DNA from 2 places in the Pseudoalteromonas sp. SCQQ13 genome. Region 2 is predicted to be linked to the other one. Evidence: predicted binding sites of a transcription regulator. Region 2 holds the regulator's gene; the other holds the start of a gene.
The links. Region 2 encodes NrdR, which represses ribonucleotide reductase genes. Its sites were predicted from a motif close to AAACACNANATNTNGTGTTT; they were not measured.

Region 1 (15,199 bases), on a different contig from region 2:
GAAATAATCATTATTTCATCGTTATCGTCAACTTGTACAGCACCTACAACCGCACCATTACGCTCACTTACTTTAATAGACACTACACCTTGAGTCGCACGACTCTTCGCTGGGTAGTCTTCAAGTAAAGTACGTTTACCGTAGCCGTTTTCAGTCACGGTTAAAATAGCACCATCTGTTTTAGGCACAATTAACGATACTACGCGTTGTCCTTCAGGCATTTTAATACCACGAACACCTGTAGCTGTACGACCCATAGGACGAACACCTTTGAAGCGAATCTCAGGGTTACCTTCTTCGTCTAGTACTGGGTTACCGTTTTCATCAACAACCGTTGTTTCTTCTGCTTCTTTAAAGCGTACTACTTTACCTGCATCGGTAAACAACATAATTTCGTTGCTGCCATCGGTAACATCAACACCAATTAGGCTATCGCCTTCATTTAGGTTAACCGCAATAATACCGCTTGCACGTTGACGACTGTATGCCGTTAGTGGTGTTTTCTTCACTGTACCAAATGCGGTTGCCATAAAGATGTATTTATCTTCTGCATACTCGCGTACTGGCAATATAGCGGTAATACGTTCATCTGCCTCAAGTGGCAATAAGTTAACAATTGGTTTGCCGCGCGCTGCACGACTTGCAAGTGGTAACTGATACACTTTAAGCCAATATAAACGACCAGCCGTTGAGAAACACAATATAGTATCGTGCGTATTAGCAACTAATAAACGTTCAATGAAATCTTCATCTTTCATCTTCGTTGCCGATTTACCTTTACCACCACGACGCTGCGCTTCGTAATCAGACAGAGCCTGATACTTAACATAACCTTCGTGAGAAAGCGTTACTACTACGTTTTCTTCGGTAATTAAATCTTCAAGGCTGATATCGTGTGCTGCGGCATTTATTTCAGTACGACGCTCATCACCATATTGCGCTTTAATTTCAACTAACTCATCGCGAATAACTTCCATTAAACGCTCTGGTGTTGCCAAAATATGTAAAAGCTCAGCAATTAAATCTAATAACGATTGGTATTCAGTTAGAATCTTTTCGTGTTCTAAACCCGTTAGCTTATGTAAGCGTAAATCTAGGATTGCTTGAGCTTGTTGCTCAGAAATAAAGTATTGACCATCGCGAATACCTAACTCAGCAGCTAACCAATCTGGGCGGGCAACGTTGTCTTCGCCTGCTTTATCAAGCATGGCTTTTACGTTACCTAATTCCCACGAACGCGCTGTTAAAGCAACTTTTGCTTCAGCAGGTGTTGGTGAATTACGAATAAGCTCAATAATTGGGTCGATGTTTGCCAGTGCAATTGCTAAACCTTCTAGCATATGTGCACGGTCACGCGCTTTGCGTAAATCAAAAACAGTACGACGAGTTACTACTTCACGGCGGTGAATAATAAACTCTTCAAGCATTTCTTTTAAATTAAAGCACTTAGGCTGGTTGTTAATTAACGCAACCATATTCATACCAAACACAGTTTGTAACTGCGTTTGCGCATATAAATTATTTAAAATAACTTCGCCTACGTCACCACGTTTAATCTCAATAACGATACGCATACCGTCTTTATCTGATTCATCACGTAGTGCACTAATACCTTCAATTTTTTTATCTTTAACCAGCTCGGCAATTTTTTCAATTAGGCGCGCTTTGTTAACTTGATAAGGTATTTCGTGAACAATGATAGTTTCACGATGCGTTTTTTCATCTACTTCTATTTCAGCGCGGGCACGCATGTACACTTTACCACGGCCAGTTAAATAGGCTTGCTCTATGCCTTTTTTACCGTTGATAATTGCAGCAGTTGGAAAATCTGGGCCCGGGATATAATCCATTAACTCTAAAATAGATAATTCAGGGTTTTGAATGAGTGCTAAACAGCCATTTACCACTTCAGTTAAGTTATGAGGTGGAATGTTTGTTGCCATACCTACCGCAATACCCGATGAACCGTTTACTAATAAGTTAGGAACTCTGGTTGGTAAAACGTCAGGGATTTGCTCAGTGCCGTCGTAGTTAGGAACGAAATCAACCGTTTCTTTTTCAAGATCGGCTAATAATTCATGCGACATTTTTGCCATACGTACTTCTGTATAACGCATTGCCGCTGCTGAATCACCATCAACCGAACCGAAGTTACCTTGACCATCTACTAGCATATAACGCAGTGAGAATGGCTGTGCCATACGTACTATAGTGTCGTAAACAGCACTATCGCCGTGTGGGTGGTATTTACCGATTACGTCACCGACAACACGTGCCGATTTTTTGTAAGGCTTGTTCCAATCATTACTAAGCTCGTTCATTGCAAACAAAACGCGGCGGTGAACAGGTTTTAAGCCATCACGCACGTCTGGTAATGCACGTCCTACAATTACGCTCATTGCGTAATCTAAGTAGGAGTTTTTTAACTCGTCTTCAATATTGACTGGCAGAATGCCATGGGCGAGATCAGTCATTGATATCACATTCCTTCAGTATCAGCTCTTAAACACCCACTATTAGGTATCAAGAGAATTTGTTATTATTGCTAAAGAAACATGCTACCACAATTTATTTAGATTTACAGGCGCAAAACTTTGCGATTTACCAATTTAGCCCTATATAATGCCCCCAGATTGACGAGGAAGTATTTTATGACCGAACATCAAAATGTAGATCACGCAGAAATTGCAAAATTTGAGGCCATCGCAGAGCGGTGGTGGGATTTAGACGGGGAATTTAAACCGCTTCACGAAATAAACCCCTTACGTTTAGACTTTATAGCTAATAAAACTGGCGGTTTATTTGACAAAGAAACACTAGATGTAGGTTGTGGCGGCGGTATTTTAAGCCAGAGCATGGCGCGCATGGGGGCAAAGGTAACTGGAATAGATATGGGGCAAGAGCCTTTAACTGTTGCCAAATTACACAGCCTAGAGACAGGCGTACATGTAGAGTATATTAAAGTACCTGCTGAACAATATGCATCCGAGCACCCTGCTCGCTTTGATGTAGTAACCTGTATGGAAATGCTGGAGCATGTACCCGATCCGGCTTCTATTATTCATGCTGTTGCAGAGCTTGCAAAACCCGGCGCTGATGTGTTTTTTTCAACACTTAATAAAACCCCTAAAGCCTATTTGTACGCCATTATTGGTGCAGAAAAGCTATTAAAAATGGTGCCTGAAGGCACTCACGATCACAAAAAGTTTATTAAACCAGCACAGTTAATTGCCTGGGCTGAACAAGCGGGTTTAAAAGTGCGCGCCAGTGCTGGGTTATCTTATAATCCATTATCTAAGCAGTACTCGCTTAATACCGACGTAAGCGTAAATTATATTCTGCATTTTGAGAAGTTAGCGTAATGGTCAGCTCTCAATCAACGTCACCTACTATAGAGTACGATGCTTTTTTATTTGACTTAGATGGCACTTTACTCGATACCGCTGATGACTTAGGTGCAGCTTTAAATACCGTACTGCGTTCGCAGCAATTAGATACAGTAAGTCGTGAGGTATATCGCGCTGCAGCATCTAATGGCGCAGCAGCCTTGTTAGAGGTCGGTTTTAAAGATAAATGGGGTGAGCAACCGCAAGCACAACTCGTTAAGCAATTAATTGATGCCTACGCGGCTAACATAGCCAAACACACCACGTGCTTTGCTGGTATTGAGCCACTACTTATCGAACTGGAGCGAAAAAACATCAAATGGGGGATCATGACTAACAAACCCGGATTTTTAACCGACCCTTTAGTGGCCGCGATCCCTGCTTTAAAAAATGCCTGCGTGGTTATCAGTGGCGATACTTTAGCTGAAGCTAAACCTTCGCCTTTACCTTTACTACATTGTGCCAAGCTAATGGGCGTTGCACCAAATCGTTGCTTGTACATTGGCGATGCTTTGCGTGACATTCAAGCAGGTAAAGCGGCAGGTATGCACACCGCAACCGCACTTTGGGGTTACGTGCCTAACTTAACCGAAGTTTTGAGCTGGCAGGCCGATTTTAATTGGCAAAGCCCTATTGAAGGTTTTAACCATATATAGTGCTATGTTAATTATTAAACACTATATATTGTGATTGTGTTAGTTTTCACACAAAGCCTGCTGATAAAAAAAGCAGTCAAAATATATTTTTAAAAAGCGTAAATTTAGTAGATCCTTAGTTGATTTTTGTAAATTTCAACTTAACCGAATGTTCGAAGGTTAATGCTTACTAACACAAATGTGTTATCCCGACGTTATCCACAATTAGGGGCAATTCTGTCCCTTGCAAAACAACGCGGACCACACTATCTTGTGATCTCTAATTTGAACAACACCAGATATTGTGGCTAAATGTTATTCAATAAAATCGCCTGAATTGGTGTAAACAATAATAAATGAATAGATACTCTGTTATTTTGGAGTATTAATCATTGGTCAAAATACTTAATTTCCAAGGAATACAGGCAAAACTATGAACCAACAGTTATCTGTAAGCAAACGTGACGGCCGTAAAGAGCCACTTGATCTTGACAAGATCCATCGCGTTATTGAATGGGCCGCCGAAGGGTTAAATAACGTTTCGGTTTCGCAAGTTGAATTAAAATCACACATTCAATTTTACGACGGTATTCGTACTAAAGATATTCACGAAACCATCATTAAAGCTGCAGCCGATCAGATTTCAAAAGAATCTCCTGATTATCAGTATTTGTCAGCACGTTTAGCTGTATTCCATTTACGTAAAAAAGCGTATGGCCAATTTGAGCCACCACGTTTATTTGATCATGTAACAAAAATGGTTGGCGACAAACGCTACGACGCTCACCTACTGGTAGATTACACCGAGCAAGAGCTTGACGAATTAGACGAATACCTAGATCACAGCCGTGACCTTAACTTTAGTTATGCTGCGGTTAAACAGCTTGAAGGTAAATACTTAGTTCAAAACCGTGTAACCGGTGAGATTTATGAAAGCGCGCAGTTTTTATATATTTTAGTCGCAGCTAGCTTGTTTGCTGACTACCCTCGCGATACACGTATTGCGTATATAAAACGTTTTTACGATGCGATTTCATTGTTTAAAATTTCACTGCCTACGCCAATTATGGCAGGTGTTCGTACGCCAACACGCCAGTTTAGCTCGTGTGTATTAATAGAGTGTGGCGACAGCCTTGATTCAATTAACGCCACCTCGTCTGCAATTGTTAAATACGTATCGCAACGTGCCGGCATTGGCATTAACGCAGGTCGCATTCGTGCACTGGGTAGCCATATTCGCAATGGCGAAGCGTACCATACGGGTTGTATTCCTTTTTATAAGCACTTTCAAACAGCGGTTAAAAGCTGTTCGCAAGGCGGTGTACGTGGCGGCGCAGCAACCTTGTTCTACCCGCTTTGGCATTTAGAAGTAGAAAACTTGTTAGTACTTAAAAATAACCGCGGGGTTGATGACAACCGCGTGCGTCATTTAGATTACGGCGTACAGTTTAATAAACTAATGTACTCGCGTTTAATTAAAGACGACTACATTACCTTGTTTAGCCCCTCTGATGTGCCAGGCCTTTACGATGCATTTTTTGAAGACCAAGACGAGTTTGACGCGCTTTACGTAAAATACGAACAAGACGAATCAATTCGTAAAAAACGCATTAAAGCTATTGAACTGTTCTCAATGTTTGCGCAAGAACGTGCAAGTACCGGTCGTATTTACTTACAAAACGTTGACCACTGTAATACGCACAGCCCGTTCATTGCTAAAGTGGCACCTATTCGCCAATCTAATTTATGTTTAGAAATTGCATTACCAACTAAGCCGTTGGATAACGTAAACGACGAAGAAGGCGAAATTGCGCTATGTACACTCTCTGCATTTAACTTAGGGGCTATTGAGTCACTAGATGAACTTGAAGAATTGGCTGAGCTTGCTGTACGCGCTTTAGATAACTTACTTGATTTTCAAGACTACCCAGTACCGGCTGCAAAAAATGCCACTATGGGTCGTCGTACTCTAGGAATAGGCGTAATTAACTACGCATACTACCTAGCTAAAAACGGTAAGCGTTATTCAGATGGCAGCGCAAATGCACTAACGCACAAAACATTTGAAGCGATTCAATACTACTTAATGAAAGCATCAAACGAGCTTGCTAAAGAGCGTGGTGCATGTCCTAAGTTTAACGAAACAACCTACTCTCAAGGTATAATGCCAACAGATACGTACAAGCGAGATCTTGACAAAATTTGTGATGAGCCACTACACCTTGATTGGGATGCATTACGTGCCAGCATTAAAGAGCACGGTATGCGTAACTCAACAGTAAGTGCGCTAATGCCATCAGAAACATCGTCGCAAATTTCTAACGCAACAAACGGTATTGAGCCACCACGTGGTCATATTAGCGTTAAAGCAAGTAAAGACGGTATTTTAAAGCAAGTTGTACCTGAATATGAACGTTTAAAAGATAACTACGAGTTACTGTGGGATATTCCTTCAAACGATGGTTACTTACAACTTGTGGGTATAATGCAAAAATTTATTGACCAGTCTATTTCGGCCAATACAAATTATGATCCTGGTAAGTTTGAAGGCGGTCGCGTACCGATGAAAGTCTTATTAAAAGATTTGCTTAGCGCCTACAAATTGGGTGTTAAAACCTTGTACTATCACAATACCCGCGATGGTGCATCTGATGCACAAGAAGATACACCGGATCTTGAAGATGATGATTGCGCAGGCGGCGCGTGTAAAATTTAATTTTTGAGTTTTTATTTTAAGCGGGCACTAAGCCCGCTTTATTCTGATAGTTTTTTGAGTGATAAACATGTCTTATACTACCTTTAGTCGTAAACATAATAACCAAATGGAAGAGCCAATGTTTTTTGGCCAAACCGTTAACGTATCTCGTTATGATCAACAAAAATACCCTATTTTTGAAAAACTAATTGAAAAGCAGCTTTCGTTTTTTTGGCGCCCAGAAGAAGTAGACGTAAGCAAAGACCGCTTAGACTTTCAAGCATTACCTGATCATGAAAAGCATATATTTTTAAGTAACTTAAAATATCAAACATTGCTTGATAGCGTACAAGGGCGTTCACCAAACGTGGCCCTACTACCTATTGTATCGCTACCAGAGTTAGAAACATGGATAGAAACGTGGGCGTTTAGTGAAACGATTCATAGCCGCTCGTACACGCATATTATTCGTAATGTTACCCAAGCACCTGAACTTATTTTTGATGACATAGTTAGCAATGATAAAATTAGTGAACGTGCCGATGCGGTAACAAAATACTACGATGATTTAATTAACTCAGTGTCGCTTTACAATTTATACGGTGAAGGCAAACACGAGATTAACGGTAAATCTGTTGTTGTTAATTTATTTGAGCTGAAAAAGAAACTTTACCTGGCAATGATGTCGGTAAATATTTTAGAAGCGATTCGTTTTTATGTCAGCTTTGCCTGCTCGTTTGCGTTTGCTGAGCGTGAATTGATGGAAGGTAACGCTAAAATAATCAAGCTTATTGCCCGCGATGAAGCGCTACATTTATCTGGCACTCAGCATATTTTAAATATTATGCAAGACGGTAAAGACGATCCAGAAATGGCGATTGTTGCCGCGCAGTGCCGCGACGAAGCAATTAAAATGTTTGTGGACGCTGCAGAGCAAGAAAAAGAATGGGCCGAGTACTTATTCAAAGATGGCTCAATGATTGGCTTAAATAAACACATTTTATGTCAGTACGTTGAATACATTACCAACGCTCGAATGACAGCCATTGGTTTTCCTGCACAGTTTAAAAACAACAGTAATCCTATCCCATGGATAAACTCTTGGTTGGTGTCAGATAACGTGCAAGTAGCACCACAAGAAGCTGAAATTAGCTCCTACCTTGTTGGTCAAATAGACTCGCAAGTTGATGCCTCTGAATTTGGTGACTTTGATTTATAATGACTGATCGACCTACTGCAAGCATTACGCTTGCAGATAACAGCCAGTGCATAGAATTTAGCACTGGCTGCCCTTCTGTTTTACACTGCCTAGAATCTCAACAGATAGAAGTGGCCTTTCAATGCCGCGAAGGCTATTGCGGTGCCTGCAGAGCGACTTTAGTGTCAGGTAAAGTTGATTATAATGAAGAGCCTCTAGCGTTTGTACGCGACGGCGAAATACTGCTGTGCTGCTGCAAACCTAATGGCGACATACATATTAAACTTTAACTTCAACTTCATTTAAACCAAACAGTCTAAAAATCACTCTCTAATCAGTTTTAAGTACTTTTAAACCACTTAGTTTAAAAGTACTTTTTAGCCCTTTATAAAAAGCATATTCATAAACTAAATTAACTAACCTTTATAAATCCTTAATAATCAAAGTCTTGAAGATTTCCTTGCTAATTAATTACTAAAATCGATAAGGTTATACTATAACATCATTGAACCGTCGCTTTTGTAGTGTTATATTATATCACAACATAACAACCACGAACTTAAAGACTCATGACTAAGCTAACATTAATTTCTTCTGCAATTTTTTCTGTTTTATGCTCTCACTCTGCACTTGCTGCCACTGTTAATGGCAAAGTAACAGATGAAAAAAATCAACCTATTGAAAACGCCACTATTCATGTACACGGTAAATCTCAAAGCGTTAAAACCAACAAGCTTGGCGAGTTTGCCATTGAGCTTGATGCGAGCGGCCAGCTGCATATTAGCAAAGATAACTATAGCGATTCACGCATTACGGTAACCGAGTCATCAAACAATATTGCAATTGCTTTAAAGCCAACCTCTATTGAAACTGTAGTTGTGTTTGCATCGGCCTTGCACAAAAGTAGCTTAGAAATGATTTCTCCGGTAAATGTACTCTCTGGTGATGAGCTAAGAAACAAGTCAAAGCCAACGCTTGGCGAAACCCTAAAAGGCTTACCGGGAGTTAACGCGAGTTATTTTGGCCCTGTTTCATCAAGCCCAATTATTCGTGGCTTAGATGGCCCTCGGGTTAAAATTATGCAAAATGGCTTAGACAGCAGTGATGCATCGCGTATTGGCCCTGATCATGCTACTTCTAGCGACAGCTTAGCTGCTGAACAAATAGAAGTACTACGTGGCCCAAGTACCCTACTGTATGGCTCTGGTGCTATTGGTGGTGTGGTAAACGTAGTTGATAACCGCATTCCTACGAGTAATATAGATGAATTAACCGGTGCAGTAGAATACAGTCACGATTCGGTATCCAACGCGAATACCTACGCTGCAAAGTTAGAGACGGGTTATAATAATTTTAACTTTCATTTTGATGGCACTAAACGCAGCGGCGATGACTATCAAACACCACGATTTAACCAGCTTCACGAAGATGGTGATGTTGAAAGTAAAGATTCTGTAGAAAACACCTTTATCGACAGTGAAACCGTTAACTTTGGTACTAGCTACGTAGGTGAGCATTTAACGGTTGGGTTTTCTTACGGTAAAATAAAAACGGATTATGGTATTCCAGGTCATGAGCATGATCACGGACATGAACATGATCATGCAGCCGACGGCGATGCCCATAGTGATGAAGCACATGAAGAAACACCTGTTTTTGCCCAGTTAGAGCAAGATCGCTGGCAAGGTCTATTAAGCTATGCGCTACATAATAATTGGATTGAAACCATTAATTTGCGCTTAGGCTATACAGATTACTTACACAGTGAAATTGAAAATGGTGAAATAGGCACTACATTTAAAAACAAAACCACTGAAGCACGCTTAAACGTAGAGCATAAGTTTGCCAATTGGCATGGCATGGTGGGTTATCACTACAGTGATTCTGATTATGATGCCAACGGCGAAGAAGCATTTACGCCAGCCAGTGTAACGACCACTAATGCTTTATATTTATTAGAAGAACGTGAGTTTGGTGATGTAACTATTGAGTTAGGTGCGCGAGTTGAAGACTATAAAATAAAAAGCCAAATAGCAACGCATCAGCATAGCCATGATGACACGCAAACAAGCAATGCTGAAGTACTTGACTACACTAAAAGCTTTACTAACCTTAGCGCTTCAATGGGTGCTATTTGGCAATATACCCCTGGATATAGTATGGCAATGAGTCTTTCACACTCAGAACGTGCCCCGCTCTCTGCAGAGCTATTATCTAATGGCTTACACATTGCAACTGGTACCTATGAGCTTGGCCTAGGCTATCATATTGAAGACGGTGAAGCGCATTTTGAACCCGAGAATATCAAACAAGAAACCTCAACCAATATTGATTTAGGTTTTAGACGCTTTAGCGGTGACTTTGGTTACTCTGTAAACTTTTTTTATAATGATATTAAAAACTTTTACTTTCAAGAAAATACTGGCTTAGTATTTGATGAAGAACATGGTTTAGAAGCGGCTGATAACGGCCACGACCATGGTGTGGCGGTGTATCAGTTTACCAGTAAAGACGCCGAGCTGTATGGCTTAGAGTTTGATGCGCATTATAAAGTTAACGCAAGCACCTTGGTTAAAGTATTTGGTGACTCTACGCGAGCAAAACTCAAGCAAGACGATGAAAACTTACCTCGTATCCCTGCTAATAAATTAGGCTCTGAGTTGCAATACAACTTAGGTAATTGGCAATTCGCATTAACCGGTACCCATTATTTTTCACAAACCGATATTACCGCCTATGAGACTAAAACCGATGGTTATACTTTATTTGATGCACAAGCTAACTATCAGCTAGATTTAGGTAACCTTGATACACAACTGTATATCAACGTTGATAATATTACTGATGAGCTTGGCTTTGTACATAGCTCATTTATTAAAGACACCGCCCCATTACCAGGTAGAAGCTTCCGCTTTGGTATTCGCGGCTACTTTTAACAATATACTTTAATTACCGCTAATCATTAATAAGCCCCTTGCTATGCTGGGGCATATTTATTGCTTGCTAAAGTGCAGTGTTTTATATCCTATTTATACATATCTCACTTTAAATACTTTTCACAAAAAGAAATAAATGAGCAATAGAAAAAGTTAAATATACCGGTAAGACACAAAAAAACCGCATTCAATTTAATGAATGCGGTTTTTTATTTATTGCTTAAGAATACTTAAGCAATAATTTCGTGTAACTCAACATCAAATACTAGTGTTGAGTAAGGTGCGATTGCAGCACCGGCACCACGTTCACCATAAGCAAGGTCATGAGGAACGTAAAGACGCCATTTAGTACCCGCTGGCATCATTTGTAATGCTTCAGTCCAGCCTTTGATCACGCCACCTACTGGGAATTCAGCAGGTTGACCGCGCTCGTATGAGCTATCAAAAACAGTACCGTTAATTAATGTACCGTGGTAATCAACACGTACTGTAGACTCAGCTGTTGGCTTGTCGCCTTCACCTGTAGTAATTACTTCGTATTGAAGACCTGATTCAGTCACTGTGATTTCAGGACGTTTTGCATTTTCTTCTAGAAATGCAATGCCTTCAGCAGCAAGTACTTGTGATTCTTGCTCGCGACGAGCTTGAATTTCTTCATTGATTTTTTCAAAAGCAGCTTGGATCTCAGGGATCTCAACTTGAAAAGCGCTACCTGCGTACGCATCTTTCATGCCTTCAAACACTGAATTTAGGTTTAAGCCTTCAAAAGGATTAGACTTAAGTTGCTCACCCATTTGTAAGCCAATACCGTAACTTGCTTTTTCAGCATCTGTAGTAAAATTATCTGACATAATGTGTTTTTCACGTTTTGTTAGTTAAAAGACGCGACTATGCTATCACAAAATAAACCCGCTTTGGGGCTAGTTTTTGCTGTGTTTTACTTTAATTAGGCCAACAATATAGGTACTCACTGGTAAACTGCATAAAATTCCAGCAAGTAGCGCTAAAGTGAGTAATCCACTAGCACCAAATAATAAAAATGGAATTACCACAAGCCCAACTAAACCTATAAATACTGAGCCAATAACTGGCCAAAATTTATCGTATTTAGTAATTAAATGAGCCACTAAAATATTAAAACCGAGGGCATAAACAAAGGCGGTAATAACAGGGTTATTTGGTTGCGCATCAAGCGCCATTTTGACTAATAAACTTATTGCACTTTGATAACAATAAGCAAACACAATCCATAATAAAACGTGTTTAATTAATTGCTGTGAGGTTGAAAGGTTAGTTGATTTTGACATACAAGTTCCACAAAGCAAAAAACCGCCAATAAGGCGGTTTTTTTAAATAATGGTGGAGAGATAGGGATTTGAACCCTAGATGGGCTATAAACCCATGCCGGTTTTCAAGACCGGTGCATTCGACCACTCTGCCATCTCTCCGCACGGCGCGAATAATAGGGGTAAATGACAAACTTGTAAAGGCTTAAAAGCATAAAATCGTTAAAAATAATTTTATGCTTAAAATTAAAGCAATGTATTTAAATACCAATTATTAATTTAGCAACAGCTAAATTTAACAAAGGAGTTTATTTTAGTAATATTGCTTTGGTCTGCGTGCAATCCAAGAACAAAGCAAACACACAAATAAACTTAAAGTTAAAAATGTTGCACTTTGAAATATTAAATCAAATCGATTTAAATCATCACTAGGCACTACTACAACCAAAAATGCAGGCAATACGGTGAGCAATAACACATAACAACATATTTTAAATGCACGACCAAAGTCATAGCGTTTAGATTGTTGCATCCACCAGGTTAAAACAACTAACACACCCATTGATGAGGCAACAATAAAATGTGCTTTACTGGTACTCATTGCAACATAAAGGGTTATAAAAGCACCTATGGCGCCCCAAAAAGACCAGGCTAGCCAACTTTCTTTTTCACGTAAAAATAAATTTCCCATTAATTTCGTCTTCTTTATCTTTGTTTTTATTAAGACTTTCCATACTTTATCAAAAAACAATCGATTAAAAAACAAACTGCAGAAGGAGTTTTATAGATTACGCATCCTAGCACTTCTCACAGCTAAACTACTTAACCTGAACTCTGGTTAAGGTATTTACTAACACATTTAATAATAATGATATTTAAACTTATTTTCTCTAGCGTTGAAAATAGCTGCTAGAGATAGATTTATTATAAAGAGTTCTGGTCACTTACACATCCACTCTAACATACAAGCGTTAATGGTGTATGAGTATAAGTAGGGCAAAAAGTTCATCTTATTTTATAAGTAGCTGAAAAAATCAACAGTTTTATGACGAGGCGACTTTTTACAATCAACAGCCGGTGTGCCTAAATACAAATAGCCCACTATTTCGTCTTGCTCATTTAATTTTAATGCCTGTTTAACTGCAGGGCTTTGCGCAAAAAAACCAGTTCGCCAAATACCACTAAGCCCTTGTGCAAAAGCCGCTTGTTGCATAGCAAATACGCTACACCCTGCGCTTTGTATTTGCTCAATTCGCGGAACTTTTGGGTGTTCTTGATACTTTGCTATAGCAATAATAATCATAGGCGCGCGCAACGGGTGCTCTTTAGTGCGCTCAATCATTTTTTCGGCTTGTTGCTCTGCAATTGCACTTTGCTGAAAAATGTCGCCTAATTTATGGCGCGCATCGCCTTGTACAACAATAAATTGCCAAGGTGCAATACAACCATGGTCGGGAACACGTAGCGCGGCTTGCTGGATCACCGCGAGTTGTTCTTCATTTGGGCCTGGCTCTGTTAATTTGGCGTCAGATTGACGGGTCAATAATAATTCAATCGCGTTCATAACCATCTCTCAAAATAAAAGCTAGCATAGCATTGATTTAACATAGAAAAATAAAGCGCTGTAATATCAGTGCTTATTTTAGCGAGAATAATAGATAAACAGCCTAAGCTGTATATTAACAGGCGGGATAAACTTATACCCCGCCTAAATAGCGGGGTATAGTATGCAGTAGCCAATTGGTTATAACAAGTTAGACTAGCCTATTGGCTAAGCCAAAATGTTATATTTCTCTGGCAATTTGCAGCGCTTCATAAATAGCACGTTTAGCATCAATTGCGGTGGCAAGCTTAGCGCCCCCAATAACATGCACTTTGGCGTTGTCGCTTTGCTTTGCCAATACTTCATTATTAGAAACCTGACCAATACAGGCAATCACAGTATCTACAGCTAATACTTGCTTATCTCCTGCAACTGTAATGGTTAAACCATTTTTATCAAAACTATGATACTGACAATCAGCAATTTGTTTAACGCTATGTTGCTTAGCTACTTGGCGATGGATCCAGCCTGTTGTTTTACCCAAATCACTACCAAAGCGACCTGCACTGCGTTTTAGCATGTACAGTTGGCGAGCATCTTTATGGGGTTTAGGTTCGCACTCAATACCCCACTGGCTTTTAAAGTCACTAATACTTTGCGACTTTTGCTCGCTTAAAAAAGCCACCATATCAAACCCGATTCCACCGGCGCCTAATATAGCAATTGACTTACCTAACTCTACTTCACCACGAATAACTTCATCGTAGGCAAATACGCGTTTACCATCACTGCATTCAATACTTGCCTCACGCGGCCTTACCCCTGTGGCAAATACAATGTCATCATAGTGTGCAAGCATGCTGTCGTTGTATGCTTTACCTAACTCAACCGTTACGTTTAAACGTTCAAGCTCATTAGTGTAATACGCTAAGGTATGATTAAAGTCTTCTTTCCCAGGTATTTGCATGGCTAAATTGAATTGCCCACCCATTTGCATTTTTTGATCTATCAGCGTTACTGTATGGCCTTTTTCTGCCAAATAACAACTTGATGATAAACCCGCAGGCCCTGCACCAACTACTAATACCTTTTTAGCTTTAGTCGTTTTTTCTAGTGGGTAGTCGAGTTCAAAAGCCGCTTGTGGGTTAACTAAACAAGTAGCACGTTTGCCTTTAAATACGTGATCCAGACACCCTTGGTTACACCCTATACAAATATTAATATGCTTTGATAACTGATTATTATATTTATTAAAAAACTCCGGATCAGCCAGTAATGGCCGCGCCATCGAAATTAAGTCGGCATCGCCTGCGTTTAGTATTTCGTTAGCTATTTCTGGGGTGTTAATACGGTTTACCGCGATAACGGGTACTTTAATTACATCTTTTAAGCGTTTTGATGCTTCTTTAAACGCCCCAGGCGGAACCATACTTGCAATTGTAGGAACTCGCGCTTCGTGCCACCCTATTCCTGTATTAAAAATATCAACACCCGCTTTTTCAAGTTCAAGCGCTTGAATA
Region 2 (15,199 bases):
ATTGGTGTATTACCCATTTTAACCGAAGCCGAACGCCATCCTGAGGTATTTGCTAATCCTAGCTTTTTAGCCCATGCAATTCAAAAGCTCAGTGGTAAAATTGGTGGCTCTATAATGAAAGCGTGGGAGTTTCCTGATGAATTTGTTGATGTGGCGCAAAACTGGGCTGATGCCAGTCATCGCCCTGAGCAGGTAAGCTATATTGATTTTATTAGGATTGGTGCAATTTTAGAGGGCACGCTACAAGTGTCAGATAAGTCGGCCGCGCTACAGGTTTATATTAACAAAGGAATTATTCCTTCTATGCAGCTTTTCACCAGCGATGAGTATCACGCTATGGTTGACGATATAAAAGAGATGTTTTGCTAATAGTAATTAAGTAGTGAGTGTAAAAAAGCACGATTAAATCGTGCTTTTTTTGGCTTAACTTAGCAAGGGTTAGCGCTTAAGCTAAGTCGTCTATATCGCCTAAGCCTTGAGTTAGCTCTTCAAGTAGCTGTTTAATTTCTTCTGAAGCTAAAATAAAGTCAGCATCGAGTTTTACTGCCATGTCTTCTTTTGGAATATCAGCATTTTCTTCTTTTAAGGTATCGCTGTAGCTTAAACGCTTAATAGAGCCGTCGTTTTGCAGCATAAACTTAACGCGTTCTTGCCAATCAAGTGCAAGCTTAGTAACACGTTTGCCTGTTTCAAGGTGCGATTTAACTTCGTCGCACGATAGGTCGTGGCCTTTAAGCTTAACTTGCGCGCCACTATCGTCTGCTTCTTCTAGCTCTGCATCTGAGCCAATTGCAAAGCCTTCAGGCGTGCTGAAGTTAGTTAACCAGTCGGTTAAAAATACATCTAGGTCGTAATTGGCAAATGCAGGTACTACAGGCAGTGTGCCTAATGATTTACGCAAAAGTGCGAGTAACTCTTCGGCTTTGTTAAAACTGCCGCTATTAACCACAACCCAGCCGTTTTCTTGGTCAATAAATGCAAACTGTAAGCTCGACTTTTTAAATGCTTGTGGTAGCAGTGTATGTAAAATGTTTTCTTTTAATTCGTCTTTTTCTTTCTTTTTAACTGGGCGATTTTCTTCAGCTTCAATTAAGTCGACTTTTTCTGCAACTAGCTCATTTATAACCGATGCAGGTAATACTTTTTCTTCGCGCTTAGCGCAAACTAAAATACTTTTTTGTGAAAAATGCGATAAAGTTTCGCCGTGTTTCCCAAACGCTTTTGTCCAGCCAAATGTAGCCAGCTCTTGGCCCGTACATGGACGAAATAAGTCTTGCTCTAATGCTTTGTCAAAATCTTCTTGTGTATACGAAACATCTTGTTTAAAGCGATAACATATAAGGTTACTAAACCACATAGGAATACAGATCCATTTGAAAAATTTGCACAATCATAGCAATAAAATCAGTATCTCGAAATGGCTGATTTTATTGTGGCATATTTAAAAAATAGCAAGTTGTTTTAAGGAGCGCAGTCATAATTGAGTATGTGTAATCTTGCTTGCTGTCGCTGCGCACTTGTTGCGCAATAAGTTGCTACACTTTTATACAGGCCGTTTAAAACTAAGCGCATATGTATTTAGCGCTTAGCTTTTTGCATTACACTATAGTTTAATGCTGGGTTTGATAATGCGCAGGCTAGGCCAAATATAAATAACTCTTGGTTGAATAAATTTCAATTTTGAAAAATTAACACGCCCTAGTGTATTTTACATTAATTCAGTTATAGTGAAGCTCGATATTTTTGAAGTTTTTTGGCTTTAAGTTTGGCTGAACGAGAGGTTGTTTTTATGCTGGCTTTAATGCATCGCCTTAGTAACTGGTTTTCATGATGAACTTTTCTATTTTAGTTTGTGACGATTCAGCAGTAGCCCGCAAACAAGTGATACGTTGCTTAAATGACTGTATAACCGCCGATATACGCCAAGCGATAAATGGAGTAGATGCGTTAGCGTTATTGAAAGAACAACATTTTGATTTAGTTTGCCTCGATTTAACTATGCCGATACTCGATGGTGTGCAGGTGTTGGAGCATATTAAAGCAGAAAAAATGGAGTGTTTTGTATTAGTCATTTCGGCAGATATTCAACAGCAAATGCAGCAGCGCGTAGCACAATTAGGTGTTATAGGGTTTATCGAAAAGCCAGTTGGCAAAATAATACTTAATAATATTTTGCATAAATTTGGCATTTACTAGAAGTTAAGATGAAAAAAAAGACTGTTTTATCTTCTTAATGAGGGTTGACAGTATAGCCTGTGTTAAGGCAGTCTTAAGCTATGAAAACATTTAGTCTTGCAGCGACCATTATTATTACAACCATCATCCTAACTGGATAGTGGCATAGGTCGGTGCAACAAATTTAAAGGCCTGTGTTCACTTAGAACCCAGGCCTTTTTTCGTTTTATGGAATGAGGAAACATAAAAAATGCGCGTTTTAAAATTTGGCGGATCATCGCTTGCCGACTTTGCTTGTTTAGAGATGGTTGCCGTGCTGGCAAAAGCACAATTAAAAGATGAAATGTTATTAGTGCTTTCAGCCCCCGGTGGCATGACAGATTCATTAGTTGCATTAGCCTCAGCGGCTGAGCAGGGTGAAGACTTTAGTCACTTGTGGCAAGCACTGGTAAATCGATGTGACGAGTTAAAAAAAGCAGTAGAGCAAGGCTATGGTGAAATTGAAAACTGGCCAAATTTTACCGAGCTTAAAAATAAACTTGATGGTGTATCACTGATTAAATGCTGCCCTGAGCAAGTACGTGCTTTTATTATTAGCTTTGGTGAGCGCGTTAGTGTGTCGTTAATGCAATGCTTACTCGGTGATTTAAACGCGCAGTACCTTGAAGCGACCAATTGCATAGTATCAACCGGTGGTTACATAGATGCAGAGGCAGACTTAGTTGCCAGTAAAGTGCGCTTTCAAGCCGTATTAAAAGAACAACCAGCAACTATTTATATTATGCCCGGTTTTACTGCCAGTAATGAGCAAGGCGAACTAACCACTTTGGGCCGAAATGGCTCAGATTATTCTGCGGCAATTGCGGCAGCTTGTTTAGAAGCCGATGTTTGCCAAATTTGGACTGATGTAGATGGTGTTTACAGTGCCGATCCGCGTTATATAAAAACCGCCACTAAAGTTGATTTTTTATCTTATAAAGAAGCGATGGAGCTTTCTTACTTTGGTGCAAAAGTATTACACCCTAAAACAATTTTACCCTGCGCTAAAGCGGGTGTACCGTGCGAAATTAAAAACACGCGTAACCCCAATGCACAAGGCTCACTTATTAGTAACGAGAGCGTTTCATCTGAGCCAGTAAAAGCACTATCAAGTTTACAAGATTTAGCAATGCTTACCGTGTCGGGCCCGGGCATGAAAGGTAAAGTAGGGATGGCATCTAAAGTATTTAATGCCCTTGCCCTTGATAATGTGTCGATTGTTTTAATTACCCAGTCATCGTGTGAGTTCAGTATTAGTTTTTGTGTTCATGAGGTCGATTTAGCGCTGGCACTTGAAGCGCTGCAAACCGCATTTAAATTAGAGTCTCAAGCAGGATTAATTGAACCAATACAAGTAAAGCGTAACTTAGCTATTGTTACTTTGGTGGGCGATAATATGCGTGCGCACAAAGGTTTAGCGGCTAAGTTTTTTGCATCACTTGCTCAAGCACAAGTAAATATTGTAGCTATAGCCCAAGACTCTACCGAAAGTTCTATTTCGGCCGTGATCGATGGTGAACGTTGTAATGGCGCTGTAAAGGTTTGTCATGAGAATTTCTTTACCCATATTCCATCAATTGACGTGTTTTTATTAGGGTGTGGTTTAGTAGGTCAAGAGCTTATTGAGCAATTAGAGCGTCAACAAGCTTGGCTTGAAAAACGCAATATTAAACTTAAGCTTTATGGGGTTGCTAACTCTCGCCAGCTACACTTAGACAGTGAAGGTATTGCCTTTGATGACTGGCAGCAAAAGCTTGGCGCATCAGAGCAGGCTTTTGATTTAAAACTAGTTGAACAATTTGTACAGCAAAATCATTTAATAAACCCAGTATTAGTTGATTGTACTTCGTCAGATGCGTTATCGGCGCAATACGTAGACTTTTTAAATGCCGGTTTCCATGTCGTAGCCGCAAATAAAAAGGCCAATACAAGCTCGTATGCTTACTATCAAGACTTAATTGCAGCAACGCAAAAAAATGGCCGTAAGTTTTTATACGAAACCAATGTAGGAGCCGGTTTACCGGTACTTGATAACTTAAAATCGTTATTTGGTGCAGGAGACGAGTTACTAGAATTTAGCGGTATTTTATCAGGCTCGCTATCGTACATGTTTGGTGCGCTGCAAGATGGCTTGTCACTGTCTGAGGCAACAATTAAAGCTAAAGAAAGTGGCTTTACTGAACCTGATCCGCGTGATGACTTATCGGGGACAGACGTAGCACGAAAACTATTAATTATTGCCCGCGAATCTGGCATGCCACTAGAGCTAAGCGACATTGAAGTAGAGTCGGTATTACCGCACGGTTTTGCACAAGGCGATGATGTAAATACGTTTATGGAAAAGCTCCCTAGCCTAAACGCAGGTTTTAACGACCGAATAGCAAGTGCTGCCGCAGAGGGTAAAGTACTGCGTTACGTAGGCACAATTAAGCAAGGTCACTGTAAGGTAGGTATAGAAGCCGTTGATGCAAAGCATGCACTTTACGATATTCGTGATGGCGAAAACGCATTAGCAATTTTAAGTCAGTATTATCAGCCACGCCCATTTGTTATACGAGGCTATGGCGCAGGCTCGGCAGTAACAGCCGCTGGTGTATTTGCTGATATTTTAAAAACGTTATCGCGCTAGGAGCAAACAATGATTGAAGTATATGCTCCCGCATCTATTGGTAATTTTGCCGTTGGTTTTGACGCATTAGGCGCAGCTCTTGCACCTATTGACGGCAGTTTATTAGGCGATGTAGCCGTTGTTAGTGCCGCATCGAGCGATGAGTTTATTTGCTCTGGCGAATACGCGCATAAGCTACCAAGTGATGCCAGTGAAAACTTAGCGTATCAATGTTTAGTGCATTTTAGAGCGCATGTAGCGCCTAATATGCCAAGTGTAAAGTTGGAGCTGAAAAAGAACTTGCCCATAGGTTCAGGGTTAGGATCAAGTGCGTGTTCGGTGGTAGCAACCTTTGCTGCCCTAGATAAATTTGCCGGAACCAAGCTTAGCCAAGTTGAACTTATTGAGTTAATGGCCGACTTTGAGGCAGTTGTTAGTGGTGGTCGTCATTACGATAACATCACGCCATGTTATTTAGGTGGCCTGCAGCTAACTGGCGATTTAATTCCTAATAAATCAATTGCTTTACCAGTCGATGAAAACTGGTATTACGTTGCTGCGTTTCCTGGTTTTTCACTTAATACAGCAAAAGCACGCTCAGTTTTACCAAAAGAGTTGAGCATGCACGCAGGTGTAGAATTTGCGCAGCGTTTATCTGCCTTTAGTAGTTTATTGTTAATGCATCGCTTTGATGATGCATTAAGTATTATGCAAGACCATATAGCCGAGCCATACCGTGCGCCACTTATAACAGGTTTTAGTGAAGCAAAAGCGAGTTTGCCAGCGCTAGGCGCCGAAATTGTTAGTATTTCTGGTGCAGGGCCAACATTATTTACTGTGTGTAAAACATTAAAAGCTGCACAGCAGTGCGCGCAGTGGCTTGAAAGTAACTACATAAACGAGCAAGGTTTTTGCCATATTTGTAAATTAGATAACGACGGCACACGTCAATTAACAGTTTTATAGGATAGTAGTTATGCAATTACATAATTTAAAAGATAGTTCGCAACAAGTGTCGTTTGTTGAGGCAGTAAAAACGGGTTTAGGGCGTAATCAAGGGGTATTTTTTCCCGAGTCATTAACACCACTAACGGATGTTGATGCACTACTTGATATGGATTTTGTAACCCGTAGTAGTAAAATACTCTCGCATTTAATTGGCGATGAATTACCAGCAGATACCGTTGCACATATAGTTAAAAATGCATTTAACTTTCCGGTTAAGCTGGTGGAAGTGGCAGAGAACACTTATTGCTTAGAATTGTTTCATGGGCCTACCTTAGCGTTTAAAGATTTTGGTGCGCGCTTTATGGCAGAGTGTTTAGCGCAGTTTAATCAAGGCGATAAAGTGACTATTTTAACTGCAACGTCGGGCGATACTGGCGCGGCGGTTGCACATGCGTTTTATAATAAGCCTAATATCGACGTGGTAATTTTATACCCTAAAGGCAAAATTTCACTGGCGCAGCAAAAGCTCTTTACTACATTGGGTGGCAACATTCATTGTTATGCGGTTGAAGGCAGCTTTGATGATTGCCAAGAGTTAGTTAAAAATGCCTTTTTAGATGAAGAAGTTAAATCTACACTGGGGCTTAACTCTGCTAACTCTATTAATATTAGTCGCTTAGTGGCACAAGTTTGTTATTACTTTGAGGCAATTGCACAATTACCAAAAGCAAAACGGGCTACTGCGCATATTTCGGTTCCAAGTGGTAACTTTGGTAATGTGTGCGCGGCAATGATAGGTGCTGTTATTGGTTTGCCTGTTGGCAAACTTAGTGCAACTACTAATCAAAACGATACAGTACCGCGCTTTATGCTGGATAAAAACTGGACGCCAAACGCGACACTTGAATCACTTTCAAATGCAATGGATGTAAGCAAGCCAAATAACTGGCCACGAGTGCAATCTATGCTCGACAACAATTGGTTTAGCTACGATAATTTTTATTCAACTAGCGTAAACGAGCAAGATACGCAAACAGTGATGAAAAATATTCAACAAACAGGTTATGTTGCTGAGCCGCATACCGCTATTGCATACCAAGGACTTGTTGAAAATCGCGCTCCTGGCGCTGCCGGAATCTTTTTAGCAACGGCTCATCCAGCTAAATTTAAAGACAGTGTTGAAGGTATTTTAAACATTGAACTAGCTATGCCAAAGCCACTTGCAGATGCATTAGCCAAGCCATGTTTAGCTAATGATATAAATGCTGATTATGATGCCTTACGTACTGAAATACTTAAAAAATTAAGTTAAAAGTAAGATCTAATTAAAGCGGCCTTGGTCGCTTTTTTTATAGGTATATTTTAGTGTGGGTGTTAATACTTTCATTAGCTATGTAAATATAGTAATTAATATATATTTTAATTTATTATGTAATGATTAAAAAATATCATCTTAAAAAGCCTGTGAAATAAATTCAATCCCTGTTTAAATATCCTCAACTTAAGAGCGTAGGCAAATAGTCGTTTTAAGCGTACAATAAAGCCTCTAAAAAATACCATACACCTTGCCCCAGGAGACCCCAATGTTAGAACGTAGCATGAATATTTCAGATTTTGACCCAGAGTTATTTGACGCAATTGCAAAAGAAACTGCGCGCCAAGAAGATCACATTGAATTAATCGCTTCTGAAAACTACTGTAGCCCACGCGTACTAGAAGCACAGGGTTCACAGTTAACTAATAAATACGCAGAAGGTTATCCGGGCAAACGTTACTATGGCGGTTGTGAGCATGTAGACGTTGTTGAGCAATTAGCGATTGACCGTGCTAACGAACTATTTGGTTCTGACTATGCAAACGTACAACCACATGCTGGTTCGCAAGCAAATGCGGCCGTTTTTTTAGCATTGTTAAACGCCGGTGATACCGTACTAGGTATGAGCTTAGCTCATGGCGGCCATTTAACGCATGGTTCACACGTAAACTTTTCAGGTAAGCTTTATAATGCAATTCAGTATGGCCTAGATGAAACTACAGGCGAAATTGATTACGCACAGGTTGAAGCGCTAGCGCTTGAGCACAAACCAAAAATGATTATTGGTGGCTTCTCAGCATACTCAGGTATTGTTGATTGGGCTAAATTACGTGAAATTGCTGATAAAATTGGCGCTTACTTTTTTGTAGATATGGCGCACGTTGCTGGTTTAATTGCGGCGGGTATTTACCCAAGCCCAGTTCCTCACGCACATGTTGTTACTACAACTACACATAAAACCTTAGCAGGCCCTCGTGGTGGTTTAATTATTTCGGCATGTGGCGACGAAGCTATTTACAAAAAGCTTAACAGTGCTGTTTTCCCTGGTGGCCAAGGCGGTCCTTTATGTCATGTTATTGCTGCTAAAGCTGTGGCATTTAAAGAAGCCCTACAACCAGAATTTAAAGTATATCAAACACAAGTTGTTAAAAATGCACAAGCTATGGTTGCTGTTATGCAGGAACGTGGCTACAAAATTGTATCTGACAAAACTGAAAACCACTTATTCTTACTTGATTTAATCAATAAAGATATTACCGGTAAAGATGCTGATGCTGCTTTGGGTAACGCTCATATTACAGTTAACAAAAACTCAGTGCCTAACGATCCACGTTCACCGTTTGTAACATCTGGCCTACGTATTGGTTCACCTGCAATCACTCGTCGTGGTTTTAAAGAAGCAGAATCTAAAGAGCTTGCTGGCTGGATCTGTGACGTACTAGATAACATCAATGATGAATCAGTACAGGCGCAAGTAAGAGAAAAAGTAAAAGCAATTTGTGCAAAACTACCTGTTTACGCTTAATAAAAGTAAAACAGTAATTTAGATCACAATCGCTTAGTTTTTTGCTAAGATAAAGGCCGCTTTAAAGCGGCCTTTTTTGTTTTTTAAAACGGAAGTACCTAGCTATGCATTGCCCATTTTGTACCGCAAAAGATACCAAAGTTATTGACTCTCGCCTGGTTGGCGGTGGTCACCAAGTGCGTCGTCGTCGTGAATGCAATGACTGCCATGAGCGTTTTACTACGTTTGAGGGCGCAGAACTGGTTATGCCACGGGTAATAAAACAAGATGGCAGCCGCGAACCCTTTAACGAAGATAAATTGTTAAATGGTTTAAACCGCGCACTGGAAAAACGCCCCGTAAGTACCGAACAAGTAGAAGAAGTAGTTAATATAATAAAGTCGCAATTACGCGCAACCGGCGAGCGAGAGGTTTCGAGCCATTTAGTGGGAGAGTGCATTATGGAAGCGCTTAAAAAGCTCGATAAAGTAGCTTATGTGCGCTTTGCCTCGGTGTATCGCTCGTTTGAAGATATTCGCGAATTTGGCGAAGAAATTGCCCGTTTAGGGGAGTAAGTATGCAAAGCGACTGTGTTTTTAACCAAGATGACGAAATGTATATGGCACGTGCTATAGAACTGGCTAAAAAAGGCCGGTTTACTACCACGCCTAATCCAAACGTAGGTTGTGTATTAGTTAAAAACAATGAAATAGTAGGCGAGGGATTTCATCAGCTTGCCGGACAAGGGCATGCAGAAGTAAATGCACTTGCTATGGCTGGCAGTAAAGCAAAAGGCGCAACTGCTTATGTTACGCTTGAGCCATGTAGCCATTATGGTCGTACACCACCGTGCGCAGAAGGTTTAAAAGCCGCCGGTGTAGTAAAAGTAATTGCCGCCATGGTCGATAGTAATCCACAAGTGGCTGGTAAGGGGCTGAAAATACTTAGCGACGCTGGTATTGAGGTTGCGTATGGGTTACTTGAAGCACAGGCTAGGGCGCTTAATTTAGGCTTTTTTAAACGCATGGAGCATGGCCTGCCCTATGTAACGTGTAAAATGGCCGCCAGTATTGATGGTAAAACGGCGCTTAATAATGGCCAAAGTAAGTGGATAACAGGCGCAGCAGCACGCCAAGACGTACAGTTATATCGTGCACAAAGTTGCGCTATTTTAACCGGTGCCGACACAGTATTAGTAGATGACGCTAAATTAAATGTGCGTAAAAATGAATTACCGCAGGCATTACCTACACAGTTACCGCTTCGCCAACCTGTGCGTGTTATTATTGACTCGCAAAATCGTTTAACCCCAAATCTTGCTTTATTTGCTATTGAAAGTGAAATAATAATTTTTACTACCAAGGTTGATAAATCGCAACATTGGCCGCATTTTGTAAAGCATATAGTAGTAACTGCTAGTAATTCAAAAGTTGATTTAACCGCGGTTTTAAAAAAGCTCGCAAAGCTGCAATTTAATACTGTGTGGCTAGAGGCTGGAGCAACCCTTGCGGGTAAAATGGTTGAACTGGATTTAATAGATGAATTTATTTTTTATCTAGCGCCTAAATTAATTGGGTGTGATGGCAAGAGTTTAGTTAATTTTCCTGAGTTGATCAGTATGCAAAATACGATTGATTTAACTTTTAATGAGTGTACGCGTATAGGTGATGATTTACGTATTAGCGCAGTAAAAAGCTCATTAAAACCACTTGATACAAAAGAGTAATGCTATGTTTACTGGGATAATAGAAGCCACAGGCAAAATTGCTTTATTACAAAAAAAACAAGGCGATTTAGCTATTCGTGTACAAAGCCCTGACCTTGATATGAGTGATGTTAAGTTAGGAGATAGTATTGCCACTAATGGTGTGTGTTTAACTGTTGTTGATAAACATGCCGATGGTTTTAGTGCCGACTTATCGAATGAAACGATAGATTTAACTGGTTTTGCTCATTACACATTAGGGCAAACAGTTAATCTTGAAAAAGCCATGCAACCGGTTTCGCGTTTAGGTGGGCATTTAGTGTCTGGCCATGTTGATGGCATTGCTACAATTACCGCCATTACGCCAAATGCACGTGCTACAGAATATTGGCTAACCACAGATGAAAACCTAATGAAATACATACCGTATAAAGGTTCTGTATGTATTGATGGTATTAGCCTAACAGTGAACGCAGTAGAAGGTAATAAATTTAAATTAACGATTGTGCCCCATACTAGCGAGCAAACAACGATAGCTAATTTTAAAGTGGGCACCCAAGTTAATTTGGAAGTCGACCAAATTGCGCGTTATTTAGAGCGGCTTATAAAAGGCGCAGAGCAGCCTACGGGCGCTGATATTTCAATGAGCTTACTCGCAAAAGCGGGCTTTATTAAGTAACGCAACTAACAACTAATAAGAGTGAATTATGAACTTACACAGCGCAGAAGAAATTATCGCAGACATTAAAGCCGGTAAAATGGTTATTTTAATGGACGATGAAGACCGGGAAAATGAAGGCGATTTAATTATTGCCGCCGAGCATATTAGTGCAGAAGCTATTAACTTTATGGCCACGCATGGCCGTGGTTTAATTTGTTTAACTATGACGCAACAGCGATGCGAGCAACTTGATTTACCGCTTATGGTAAAAAATAACGGTGCTGCGTTTTCAACTAATTTTACAATGTCGATAGAAGCTTCAAAAGGCGTTACTACAGGTATTTCGGCAGCAGATAGAGCACGTACAGTACAGGCCGCTATAGCTAAAGGCGCAGTGCCTAGCGATATAGTACAGCCTGGGCATATTTTTCCTATAATGGCACAACCTGGCGGTGTTTTAACGCGTGCAGGGCACACTGAAGCAGGCTGCGACTTAGCCCGTTTAGCAGGGCTTGAGCCTTCATCGGTTATTGTTGAAATACTCAATGCAGATGGCACTATGGCGCGCCGTCCTGACTTAGAAGTGTTTTCTAAACAGCACGATATTAAAATTGGCACCATAGCTGATTTAATTGAATACCGTAACTTAAACGAAACCACAATAGAGCAAGTGGCAAAGTGTAAGTTACCTACCGAGCACGGTGAGTTTGATTTAGTAACCTACAAAGACACCATTGACGGACAGCTACATTACGCATTAGTAAAAGGCGAAATAAAACAACAAGCGCCAACCGTAGTGCGAGTGCATTTACAAAGCACCTTTAACGATATTTTACTCTCAGATAGAAACTCTGAGCGTAGCTGGGGCGTGTCTGACGCAATGGCTTATATAGCTAAGCACAATGGTGTATTAGTTATTTTAGGCAAACAAGAAAGTACCGCAGAGCTTGAGGCAACCGTAAAGGCGTTTGCAGCCGAAGATTCGGGTGAAGATGTAACACCGAATAAATTTACAGGTACGTCTCGTACTGTAGGCGTGGGTTCACAAATATTAGCCGATTTAGGCATTAAACAAATGCGCTTAATGAGTCGCCCTAAAAAGTATCATGCACTTTCAGGGTTTCATTTAGAAGTTGTTGACTACATAGAGCCGCAGTAATTAGACGCTAGGCTATTATTTTATTTTTATGGTATGATGCGCTGCAATTTTTGCGCAATCGAAATCGCTCAAACTTATTTTTAAGGTTATCAAATGAAAATTATTGAAGGTAGTAAGTACGCTCCGGGCAAAAAATTTGCCATTGTCATTTCTCGCTTTAATGACTTTATTGGTAGTAGCTTATTAGCAGGCGCTATTGATGAATTAAAACGCACAGGTGGTGTATCGGATGACGATATTACCGTAGTTTATGTACCTGGCGCGGTTGAATTACCTTTAGCAGCGAAACGTATTGCGGCAAAAAAACAGTATGATGCAATCATCGCATTAGGCGTAGTGATCAGAGGTGGTACTCCACACTTTGACCTAGTTGCTGGCGAATCAAACAAAGGTCTTGCGCAAGTATCACTTGAGTATGATATACCGGTTGCATTTGGCGTATTAACCACAGAAAGCATTGAACAAGCAATTGAGCGTGCTGGCACCAAAATGGGCAATAAAGGCGGCGAAGCTGCTTTAGGCGCGCTTGAAATGGTTAATGTGTTAGATAAAATTTAAGTTTAAGGAATTTTTGTGAAACCAGCAGCAAGACGTAAAGCACGTATATTAGCACTTCAGGCCATTTATTCTTGGCAATTAAGTGGCAATGCAATTGCCGATATCGAACAACAAATGTTGATCGAAAACGACGTGACTAAAATTGATGTTGAATATTTTAAAGATTTAGCCAGTGGCGTTGCGGTAAATTATAAGCAACTAGACGAGGCTGTATCACCGCATTTAACCCGTCCATTCGATGAGTTAGATATGGTTGAACGCGCAATATTACGTTTAAGCAGCTATGAGCTAAAATTTCGTGAAGATGTTCCATACAAAGTGGCTATCAACGAAAGCATTGAATTAGCTAAAATGTTTGGCGCTGAAGATAGCCATAAATTTGTAAACGGTGTACTTGATAAAGCAGTTAAGCATTTACGTAAGTAATATTTAGTCAGGTTTTTGATAATTATTTTATCAAAACTGGCTGGTATAAATTACCGTTAAAAAGGAGAGCCGGCATAGGTCGGCTTTTTTGTGTATGAAGGAATTTGAATTAATTAATCGTTATTTTAAAGGCCGTGGTATTACTCGCCGCGATGTTAATTTAGGGATTGGAGATGACTGCGCATTAGTTACTGTGCCGCAAAATTGTCAGCTTGCTATAACAACCGATACACTCGTTGCTGGTGTGCATTTTTTTGATGACATTGAACCTCGCGCACTCGGGCACAGAGCATTGGCTGTAAATTTAAGTGATTTAGCGGCAATGGGGGCAGAGCCTACATGGGTTTCTATCGCTTTAACACTTCCGAGTATTGATCAGCAATGGATTGAAGAATTGACTGACGGCATGCATGAAATTGCCGAATATTTTAATGTACAAATAATTGGTGGCGACACGACTCAAGGACCTTTGAGTATTACTATTTGTGCAAAAGGTACAGTACCCGAAGGCACTGCATTATGCCGAAATGGCGCAAAAGTAGGTGACTGGATTTTTGTAACTGGGCCGTTAGGAGATGCGGGGCTTGCAATAGAGTCTCGCAAGCAAGGCTTAACGATTGAACCTGAGCATCTAAAACATATTAAAAAGCGCCTTAACTTCCCTACACCTAGAGTGGCTGCAGGGCAGGTATTACGTGGGCTTGCGTCTTCTGCTATTGATATTTCAGATGGTTTACTAGCCGATTTAGGCCATATACTAAATATGTCGCAGGTTAGCGCAACGGTTAATATTGAAAGCATACCCACCTCGGATGCAATGAAAGCTAGCCTTGATTTTGAACAACAATTACCGTTTATACTAAATTACGGCGACGACTATGAACTGCTTTATACCGTGCCTGATAGCAATAAAAGTATGCTTGATGTAAAACTGCGTCAATATGGCGTAGAGGCAATTTGTATTGGCCAAATAAAAAGTGGCGAAGGGCAAATTGACCTGTTACATAAAGGCGAAAAATTTACTTTTAAGCACCAAGGTTTTGAGCACTTTTCTAAGGATTTAAGTTGAACAACAAGCGTTTATTTAACCTAAAGCGTCCACATCAGTTTTTTGGTTTAGGTTTTGGTACTGGGCTTGCACCTATAGCCCCAGGCACATTTGGTACTTTGGCTGCTTTACCTTTTATTTTTATAACCATGCACTACCCGTTGTGGTTACAAATAGTATTTGCTGTAGTGATCAGTGTTTTTGGTATTTGGGCTTGTGGCAAAACCGCTGATGATTTAGGGGTACACGATCACCCCGCGATTGTATGGGATGAAGTGGCAGGCTATTACATCACTATGATTGGTGCCGCACTGAGCTGGCAAACATTATTGGTTGGTTTTTTACTGTTTCGTTTTTTTGATATAGTCAAACCAGGCCCTATCCGTGTGCTCGACAAGCGTGCCCATGGTGGATTTGGAATTATGATTGATGACGTACTTGCAGGTATATTTTCACTTATTTGTTTGCAAGCGCTGATAAAAGTAGGTTTACTACCCTTTTAGTTTATTATTTGATTGTTTAGCTAGGTGGCAGCAATATGATGCGATTTTTACTAGTTTTTGTACTACTAACCTGTGCTATGCCAAGTTGGGCCTCAATTACTGATTACGTAGTTAAACAATGGAATATTAAAGATGGACTCCCCTCGCAATCACTCAAAAGTGTTGTGCAAGACCAGCAAGGTTATATGTGGCTGGGAACTCAATTTGGTTTAAGTCGTTTTGACGGCAATACTTTTACCAACTACAACACGCAAAATAGTCTTTTTTTACCAAGTAATGGTATTAATAAATTACTAATAGATGGCCAAGGCTTTTTGTGGATCGGCACCAAAAATGGGTTAGTGGTTATTGACCCTGCAACACTTAGTGCACAAGAGTTTAATATTAAAGGCCCGGTTAGAGATATTTTAGAGGACTCTAAAGGCGGTATTTGGATAGCCGCTAATGGCCTGTATTATGTTGATCGTAGTTTGGTTGATTTACGCGATCAAACTAATGAGCCATCACCCATAGTTAATCCCACTGTTATTACTCAAATAGTTGGCTCTGT

Region 1: the regulator NrdR is predicted to act here: its motif matches at 4,312-4,331, upstream of nrdA (class 1a ribonucleoside-diphosphate reductase subunit alpha).

Annotation. Positions count from the first base shown of each region.
Region 1 is NZ_JADYXG010000011.1:79,104-94,302, forward strand. Features, by position in the region: gene gyrA (DNA topoisomerase (ATP-hydrolyzing) subunit A) at 1-2,474, opposite strand, end outside; gene ubiG (bifunctional 2-polyprenyl-6-hydroxyphenol methylase/3-demethylubiquinol 3-O-methyltransferase UbiG) at 2,652-3,362, shown strand; gene I6F41_RS10665 (HAD family hydrolase) at 3,362-4,042, shown strand; gene nrdA (class 1a ribonucleoside-diphosphate reductase subunit alpha) at 4,455-6,737, shown strand; gene nrdB (class Ia ribonucleoside-diphosphate reductase subunit beta) at 6,805-7,935, shown strand; gene yfaE (class I ribonucleotide reductase maintenance protein YfaE) at 7,935-8,204, shown strand; gene I6F41_RS10685 (TonB-dependent receptor) at 8,484-10,850, shown strand; gene I6F41_RS10690 (FKBP-type peptidyl-prolyl cis-trans isomerase) at 11,081-11,701, opposite strand; gene I6F41_RS10695 (hypothetical protein) at 11,771-12,157, opposite strand; tRNA gene I6F41_RS10700 (tRNA-Ser) at 12,208-12,298, opposite strand; gene I6F41_RS10705 (hypothetical protein) at 12,450-12,827, opposite strand; gene I6F41_RS10710 (NAD(P)H nitroreductase) at 13,152-13,700, opposite strand; gene I6F41_RS10715 (oxidoreductase) at 13,921-15,199, opposite strand, start outside.
Region 2 is NZ_JADYXG010000022.1:12,578-27,776, reverse strand. Features, by position in the region: gene I6F41_RS15480 (HDOD domain-containing protein) at 1-369, shown strand, start outside; gene rdgC (recombination-associated protein RdgC) at 446-1,357, opposite strand; gene I6F41_RS15470 (response regulator) at 1,828-2,196, shown strand; gene thrA (bifunctional aspartate kinase/homoserine dehydrogenase I) at 2,426-4,843, shown strand; gene thrB (homoserine kinase) at 4,853-5,788, shown strand; gene thrC (threonine synthase) at 5,799-7,082, shown strand; gene glyA (serine hydroxymethyltransferase) at 7,354-8,610, shown strand; gene nrdR (transcriptional regulator NrdR) at 8,715-9,164, shown strand; gene ribD (bifunctional diaminohydroxyphosphoribosylaminopyrimidine deaminase/5-amino-6-(5-phosphoribosylamino)uracil reductase RibD) at 9,167-10,315, shown strand; gene I6F41_RS15435 (riboflavin synthase) at 10,320-10,973, shown strand; gene ribBA (bifunctional 3,4-dihydroxy-2-butanone-4-phosphate synthase/GTP cyclohydrolase II) at 11,002-12,114, shown strand; gene ribH (6,7-dimethyl-8-ribityllumazine synthase) at 12,208-12,672, shown strand; gene nusB (transcription antitermination factor NusB) at 12,688-13,098, shown strand; gene thiL (thiamine-phosphate kinase) at 13,193-14,167, shown strand; gene I6F41_RS15410 (phosphatidylglycerophosphatase A family protein) at 14,164-14,649, shown strand; gene I6F41_RS15405 (ligand-binding sensor domain-containing diguanylate cyclase) at 14,685-15,199, shown strand, end outside.